DNA from 2 places in the Oceanicoccus sp. KOV_DT_Chl genome. Region 2 is predicted to be linked to the other one. Evidence: predicted binding sites of a transcription regulator. Region 2 holds the regulator's gene; the other holds the start of a gene.
The links. Region 2 encodes FNR, which switches genes on or off when oxygen is low (the NO sensors DNR and NnrR bind a similar motif). Its sites were predicted from a motif close to TTGATNNNNATCAA; they were not measured.
Positions count from the first base shown of each region.

Region 1: the regulator FNR is predicted to act here: its motif matches at 1,860-1,873, upstream of UNITIG_RS25760 (cysteine-rich CWC family protein).

Region 1 is NZ_FQLF01000005.1:131,215-135,652, reverse strand. Features, by position in the region: gene rhlB (ATP-dependent RNA helicase RhlB) at 1-710, shown strand, start outside; gene cysZ (sulfate transporter CysZ) at 735-1,475, opposite strand; gene UNITIG_RS25760 (cysteine-rich CWC family protein) at 1,478-1,690, opposite strand; gene UNITIG_RS17955 (YfiR family protein) at 1,991-2,536, shown strand; gene UNITIG_RS17950 (TonB-dependent receptor) at 2,533-4,438, shown strand, end outside.
Region 2 is NZ_FQLF01000002.1:653,382-657,819, forward strand. Features, by position in the region: partial or broken gene ccoN (cytochrome-c oxidase, cbb3-type subunit I) at 1-1,022, opposite strand, end outside; gene fnr (fumarate/nitrate reduction transcriptional regulator Fnr) at 1,304-2,068, opposite strand; gene hemN (oxygen-independent coproporphyrinogen III oxidase) at 2,199-3,671, opposite strand; gene UNITIG_RS06745 (hemerythrin domain-containing protein) at 3,748-4,323, opposite strand.

The DNA.
Region 1 (4,438 bases), on a different contig from region 2:
TGGACCAGGTAGAATTTTTGGTTATTGATGAAGCCGATCGTATGCTGGATATGGGGTTCATCCCTCAAGTGCGTCGCATTGTACGCAGCACGCCGCATAAAGAAAGCCGACAAACATTGTTGTTCAGTGCAACTTTTACCGATGATGTGCTGAGTCTTACCGAGCAGTGGACTTACAATCCATTCAAGCTGGAAATTGAACCTGATAGTGTGGCAACCGATACCGTTGACCAAAAGGTTTATATTATTTCTGCTGATGAAAAATATACTCTGCTGAAAAATATTGTGAAAACGCCAGAGGCCAGCAGTGTTATTGTATTTGCCAATCGCCGTGATCAAACCCGTAAGTTGTATGAGCGTTTGCGTAAAAGTGGTTTTAAGTGCGGTATCTTATCCGGTGAAATTCCACAAAATAAACGATCGCAAACGTTGCAGCGTTTTAAAAATGGCGAATTGCAGGTGTTGGTTGCTACCGATGTGGCGGGGCGCGGTATTCATGTGGATGGTATTAGCCATGTGGTGAATTACACCTTGCCTGAAGACCCTGAGGATTATGTACACCGCATAGGTCGTACTGGCCGTGCTGGTGCTTTAGGGACTTCGATCAGTTTTGCCTGCGAAGATGATGCGTTTTTATTGGGGCCATTGGAAGAAATGCTGGGTAGTAAATTAAGTTGCCAACAGCCGCCAGCGGAATTATTAGAAAAATAACCGTTTCATATATTTGCGGTCGATTTACTCGCAGTTTTGCTGTAATTGTTCCGTCCAATAAGCCGTCGCACCACAGACGGCGATTGGCATAATAATAAAGTTAATAATAGGGATCATGGTACCGACCATAACACCGGCCCCAAACCCGAGCGACGTCATTCGTTGCATTTTTATCGCTTTCTTCATCGCCGCAAAACTTTGTTGGTGGTTATCCATAGGGTAGTCGCAGTATTGAATCACCATCATCCAGCTGCCTAATAGAAACCATAGCACTGGTGCGGCGACATTAATAACTGGAATAAAACTGATAATGAGTACCAGCAAGGCCAGTGGCAGGTAATACAGTAGTTTGGATATTTCGCGGCTAATACTCTTGGGGAAAGAGAGCAGCGCTTGCAACGTTGTTTCATAGCCCACCACTTCTTTACCGGTTAATAGCTCTTCGGTTTTTTCGGCGAGTAAGCCATTAAAGGGTGAGGCAATGAGATTGGCAACGATGCTAAAGCTGTACATGACTACAGTAAGAATCAAAATGACTGCCACTGGCCATAAAATCCAGCGTAAAAAGTCCAGCCATTGCGGCATCCAATCAATAGCCCAGTCGATCCAGGTGCCGAATTGGGTGAAACTGTAATTAATCAGCAGGCCGAAAATAAGCGTGTTTATTAGTAGTGGGGCGATGACAAAAAGCCGTATACCAGGCTTGCGAATTAATTCAAACCCTTGAACGAGATAATTAAACCCCAGTGTAGGACTATTGTTCATGGTTATTTGATCTCTTTACTCAATTTTTGGGCTGCGGTAGCGCAGGTTTTACAAATGCAGCGTTTGCTGTTGTTGCTTTGATTGGCCTTGAAAATAAGGGCTTTAGGAATAACGGTCTGTTGGCACCAGCAGTCTTGCGCTTGTGGATTGCTGGCGACAGCACACAGATTTGGCTTTGCGCACAGTGGGCAAGAGGTGGTGTCTGTCGTTCTCATCAACTAGGGTCCCGTGGCTAGCCGTAAAAGACTGCGATTGTAGACTGTCGCTATGATAGTACCAATCGCAATGTAATATTTCACTGTCTGCAGCAGTAATGCAGAGGCATAAGGGTGGTGATTGGGAGTTGCAGTGATGGGGTAGGGGTTATTAAGTAGCGGTTGGATATTGATTATTATGAAAACGGTCGCTTTGTAGTCAGGGATTTGTGAAATACTCTTTCACAAACTAAACTTTGTAGTTAGGTGAGGGTTTATATTGAATAACTACTTAAGCATAAAGTTGCCGGATATATCGCCATGAGGTCGCTACGCCCACGCCTAAGACGCTCTCATTTAATGATTCAAGTGTTTTGCCTGGTGGTTTCTCCGCTGGTTTTTGCCGCGGGAGACGTTGCGCAAGAGGAGGCGCGGCTTAAGTCAGCCTACCTATTTAACTTCGGCAAGTTTATCCAGTGGCCAGAAGGGGAAGCGACTAACCTCCGCTACTGCATTTTGGGTGCGCCCAAGGTGTACAACTACCTCAAGGAGGCTGATGGCCGAAAGCTAAACAATAAAACCCTTGAGGTTGTTGAGCTGACCTCGAAGGCAACAGTATCCAGCTGCAATCTCGTCTACGCAAGTCCTGAGTTGTTACAAACGCTGCCATCATGGCAGTATTCAAATACAGTTTTAGTCACTGATAAAACCAATAATCGTCAATCACCTGCGGTCATAGAATTTGTAGTTATCAATGATAAGTTGCAGTTCACGGTGAATCTATCTTTAGCTCGCCAGTTGGAAATTACAATTAGCGCTACACTATTAAAGCTGGCAATACAGGATCAGTCGGAGACGCAAAAGTGAAATTTATATTCGCTACCGTTATGGCTTTATTACCTACTTTAGCAGGGGCTGATGACGAGTTAGCGTTGTTTGATTTGTCTTTGGAAGAATTGATGCGAGTTCCTCTCTCGGTCTCGGCGCGCAAACGTGATGAGAAAATGCAAGATGTACCCGTGGCCGTCACTGCATTCGATAGCAAGGCTATTCGTCATCGTCATTTATGGGAAATTACTGATATTGCTAGTCACACGCCTAGTATGACTAGCACTTACTCATCCAGTAGTGCCTCTAATACGCGCATTTTTTTGCGAGGGCTGGGTCAGGGTGAGTCGTCAGTACCTACGGCTGAAGCTGCGGTTGGTCTGTATATCGATAATGTTTATGTTGCACGTTTAAATGGTAGTAACTGGAAGCTATTCGACGTTGCTCAAATTGAAGTATTGCGAGGTCCGCAGGGAACCTTGTATGGCCGCAATAGCACCACCGGTGCCCTTAAAATAATGACTAATGCGCCAACAGAAAAGTCAGCGGCATCGTTAACGGTAAGTGCTGGTTCGCGTAGCCTGAAGGAATATCAGTTGGTCGCTAGCGGGTCTTTGATTGAGCAGCAATGGTTGGGTCGTATTGCATTGATACACTCCGATCAAGAGAGCTATATCGATCGTTATGACAGTGCTATGGGGAAGGTTGAAGAGGATCTTGGTGATCGTGGTTATCAAGGGGGGCGTTTAACACTGGACTATGTTGGTTCGCAAGCGCTTGACGCTAGAATTAATGTTTACCAGATAGATGACGATGGCGATGGTCTATATGTCACCCCGATCAATGCTAATACGCAATCGTTAGCTGCTAATGACCTGTATTCAACGCTAACCAGTCAGCAGCAATTTAGCGATGTATCCCAGTCCGGCGCGTCTTTACACCTTGATTGGACGCTGGCCTTTGCTGAAGCTAAATCCATTACTGCTTATCGCACAGTTGAGGATAAACGCTTAACCGATATTTCGGGGCAGGACAGTTGGTATATTGATCAGATGGTTGATACCGAGCAATATACTCAGGAGTTTCAATTATCCAGTAACAACGTCAATAGTAAACTTCAGTGGATAACTGGAATGTTTTTTTTGTATGAAAATAATTCGGCAGATTTACTTAACACTTTGTTTGGGGGGGCGGTTACCAGTCGTCAGGTGTACGATGTTGAAACCAAATCTTATGCCGCTTACGGGGAGATTAATTACCAGACTAGTAATTCGCTGGAGTTTACGTTGGGTGGTCGTTTTACTCGCGACAATAAAGAATTCCTTGGTAGTACTACAAACACCGGAGGTGTATTTACCGATGGTAGTGCCAATTTAAAAGAGACGTTTAATAGTTTTACGCCTAAGGCAGCCATTGATTACACGGTTAACGATAATGCGAGTCTTTATATTTCTGCGGCAAAGGGCTTTAAGGCGGGCGGTTTTCAGGGCCGTGGTTTTCAGGGCGACGATTTGAATCAATCCTTTGATCCTGAAGAGGTCTGGACCTACGAAGTGGGCCTCAAGCAGCAGTGGGTAGAGCAGCGCCTGCGTTTTAATATCACTTATTACTATAATGACTTTAAGGACCTGCAGCTTAATTCTTTAAATCCTGTCAGTGGCGGTACCATTATTCAGAATGCGGCCGAAGCTTCCGTGCAGGGGCTTGAACTTGAATTGTCTTATGTGCCGACGATGCACTTACAGCTCTATGGTAATTTCGCTACGGCCAATGGTGATTATAAAAAACTATCACCGGATATCAGTAATGTTACGCCGGATAGTGATATCGCTGAAACGCCGTCGGTTAGTTCCACGCTAGGTTTTGACTATACTATTCCGGTAAAATTGGGCGGCGAGTTTATTATCGGTGGGGACTATCAGCACCGTAGTCATTCGTATC
Region 2 (4,438 bases):
ATCGGTGTAATGCGACAAGGCATTTACGGTTTTAATCGCCATCATCGGGCCTTCGAACGTCGACATCCCGTAGAACGACAAAGACACCACTAAAAATCGCAATATCGGATCAGTGCGCAACTTATGCCAGGCACCACTGAGCGTCATCATGCCGTTAATCATGCCCCCCAACTTGGCGCCAATAAGATTAACGACATCACCATACCCAAACTTTGCGCCCAATCAGGCAACGCTGTGTAATGTAAATGGTGTGGGCCTGCCCAAATATAAATTGCAATCAGCGCCCAAAAGTGAACGATGGACAAACGATAAGAATAGACTGGTCGCTCAGCCTGCTTCGGCACAAAGTAATACATAATGCCCAGAAAACCGGCGGTTAAGAAAAAGCCTACAGCATTGTGCCCATACCACCACTGAATCATGGCGTCGGTAGCACCAGCATAGGCTGAATAGGATTTAGTAAAGCTCACAGGTATTGCAGCACTATTCACCACATGCAACACAGCCACTGTGACAATAAACGCGGAAAAGAACCAGTTCGCAACATAAATATGGCTGGTCTTTCGCTGGGCAATAGTGCCATGAAAGAGTATTGCATAGGCCACCCACACCACCGTAATAAGAATATCAATAGGCCACTCAAGCTCAGCGTATTCTTTGGAACTGGTATAACCCAAAGGCAGTGAAATAGCCGCAGCAAGAATAACCAGCTGCCAACCCCAAAAAACAAATGATGCCAAAGTATCCGACATCAGTCGCACCTGGCAGGTGCGCTGTACTACATAAAGTGATGAGGCAAACAAGGCACTACCACCAAAAGCAAAAATAACCGCATTGGTGTGTAATGGCCGTAACCGGCTGAACGTTAACCAGGGCGTATCAAAATTAAGCACCGGCCAAACCAGCTGCGCGGCAATCAATACACCGACGCCCATGCCGACAATCCCCCACACCACGGTCATCACCGCAAATTGACGGACTACTCGATAATTATAAACAGGATGTTCAAGGGGTTGGCTCATAGTAAAACCCGTAATAAATAAAAAACTCTGTACAAGAGGATAGTATTAATGATGGCCAGAACAACAGCCATGACTTGAATCAATTCTAGTGCCAAGGCAGCGGAATTGAAAATTACTTTGCCCGATATTCGTCATAGATTGAATTGATAGTGTGAGTGCCAGACGCACACTCTTTACCAAGAAAAGACAATGGTACCAATTAGGTTTAATCAACTTATTGCTACCTTATACAAATAGCAACATACAAAATTTATGTGCTCACGCTAATACTAGTCACTGATTCAAAAGTCTGTTTTCACATTGGCAATGTCTTTCAAACCATCCAAATCCAACAAGGTAATCTCCTTGCTTTCTACGTCCACCAGGCCCTGCTTATTAAATCTGCTCATGACCCGGCTCACCGTTTCTACCGTCAATCCTAAATAATTACCGATATCGGTGCGAGACATCGGCAAGCGAAAACTGGTTTTGGATAATTTTCGGCGGGCATTACGCGCGGAAATACTGATCAATAACGAAGCAATGCGCTCCTCTGCGCTATTTTTACTTAGCAGCGTAATTAAATGCTGATCCGTGGTGATCTCCTGACTCATCAGCTGGAAAAAATGACGCTGCATGGTCGGCAGCTGCGTACTTAATTCCTCCAACCGGTTAAAGGGTATTTCACAGACTGCAGAAGTTTCCAATGCTTTTGCTGAACTGGCATATTTATCTTTGCTAATGCCATCCATACCAATAATTTCACCCGGAAAATAAAACCCTGTGACCTGCTCCTGACCGTCGCCGGTTAAACGGTAGGCCTTAATGGCCCCGGACCGCACAGCGTAAACAGAAGTAAACGGGTCGCTTTCACGATAAAGGTGCTCGCCTTTTTGCAGTGGCCGCCCCCGCTGTACAATCTCATCGAGCTTAACAACATCATCATCCTCAAGCGCCAACGGTAGGCAAATAGCCCCTAAACGGCAGTTACCACAGGAAATGGTCTTATTATGCGGACAGCTGTGTTGTGCATCTTCAAGCTGCGTGCTGGTACTGCTAATAACCATTGGCCAAAACTCCTATTACTAAAAAATTGTGGCCTGGCTTTCTCACCTTCACCACACTCTTGCGCTTTGAATTGATAGCGCCATGCCACCCAAGCCGTCACCCTACCTCGTGAATACAGCTACTGAATAATCACAAGGTCTGTGAAAACGATGCTGTTGCCCCTTGCGGCAAATAACGATCGAAGCACATACAGATGTTTCGCAACATCGGCCTACCCCGCTCATGAATGATAACCTTATCACCCTCACAAGACAGCAAGCCATCATTTTCTATCAACTGCAAGGCCAATAATTCCTGACTAAAATACTCGGAGAAATGAATAGCAAACTGTTTTTCAATTGAAGCAATACTCAATTGTAAATTACAGATAAGCTGAACAATGATCTGCCGCCGGATTTGATCATCCACGGTTAACTCAACACCTTTGCTTATCGGTAACTCGCCTCGATCCAAGCGCTGGTAATATGCGTCTAAATCTCGTTCATTTTGGGCATAACTCGCGTGTAAAGAGCTAATCGATGACACCCCCAAACCTACCAGATCCTGCGCCAGGGATGTTGAATACCCCTGAAAATTACGCTGTAACTTTCCCGCCTGCTGTGCCCGCGCCAACTCATCCTGCGGTTTAACAAAATGATCCATGCCGATATGCCGATAGCCTGCCGCCGTCAATTGTTCGGCAATCAATGCCAGCATGGCAATTTTTTGCTGTGCCGAGGGCAAATCCAGCCGGTCGATAGCGCGCTGCGAACTGAATCGCTGTGGTAAATGGGCGTAATTATAAAAAGCGATCCGATCAGGTGACAAATCAATAACTGTCGCCAGGGTCTCCGCCAATGAAGCGGGGGTCTGCAAGGGTAAGCCATAGATCAGGTCATAACTAACCGACTTGAACTGGTATAATCGTGCCGTTTCGGTCAGCGTCTTGATCATAGCGACTGACTGGCGGCGATTAATCGCGCGTTGCACCTGCTCATCAAAATCCTGCACCCCTAAACTGAGCCGATTAAACCCCAGCCCTTTGAGCAATGCCAGACTATCCTGGGTTACCGTGCGCGGATCGATTTCAATACTATATTCCCGCTGCTCCGAATCGCTAAGGTTGTAATGACTCGCCAACAGATGCATCAATTCTGTCAGTTCAGCACCATCAAAAAAAGTCGGTGTACCTCCCCCTAAATGCAATTGGGTAACCGGGCGATACTTACCGACCAATTCAGACTGCAAGCTGATTTCTTTATGCAAATAATCAAGATAGGTACGCGCTACTGAACGATCAGCCGTAACAATTTTATTGCAGGCACAGTAATAACAAATATTCTGACAAAAAGGCACATGCACATACAGTGATACTGGCGCGATACCCTGCTTCAAATTGACCTGTGCCTGCTGTCTATAAGTTGCTTCGGTATATGTTTCAGAAAACTGTAAAGCCGTTGGATAAGAGGTATATCTCGGCCCCGACACATCGTACTTACTAATCAGGTCAGCATCCCGGCAACTATGATTACTATTTTGCGCGGCTGGCTCAGTCGCAATTATTGCAGCTGAGCCCGACCTGGAATCAATGGCCATCGGCTCGGACACTGGCGTTGTACTCATTATCACATTCCTAAGACATCAGCTGATAAAGCATCGATCAGAGCAATATCAGTTTAAAATTGGGGTGCAACTGAAATCAATGAGCCGTGACTGCACTGCTACTGGCTATGGATTGATACCTTGAACGATAAATATCAAGTCCGGACTCTCCGGATACCGGCTGTAAACTTTTTAGCTGCACGTTAATTTGAGCCCAATCCTGCTGATCAACATACTGCTCAATCAACGGAAATAAACGCCGCTGCTCTTGCTCCATATGCTGTAGCTGGCGATTAATATAATCACCTGTAGCTTTAATAAAACGGGTTCGGACATGAGCAACATTGGCAGTATCGGCAGACACCAGCTGATTGATATAAGCCAGTAAATTCTCAGTAAGCAACTCCAGCACTTCATGCTCAGCAATAATATCGGCAACTGCCTCAGCCGCTTTGGCTTCTCGCGCCACTAATACCTGATAAATAATATCCTCGGCAGGGTGGTGCCAAATTTCTGGATAAACCTGAATATAATCCAGAATATCCAGAATTTTCTCTACTCCAGCGCTCGCTGGTGACAGACCAGCATAAGCTTTCACTTCACGCTCCAAATGATAAAGAACCCGTACCAGTTGCCGGTGATCCGACTGTAATTGCTGCAAGATAAGATTCATTGCCCGTCGCCATGGTGCTTACGTTGGCCTGTATTGTAATTAGCCCCGATGAAGCATCGCTTGATACAGATCAACTATTACCGAGTTATCAGTAAACCGCTTTAACTCGACGCTT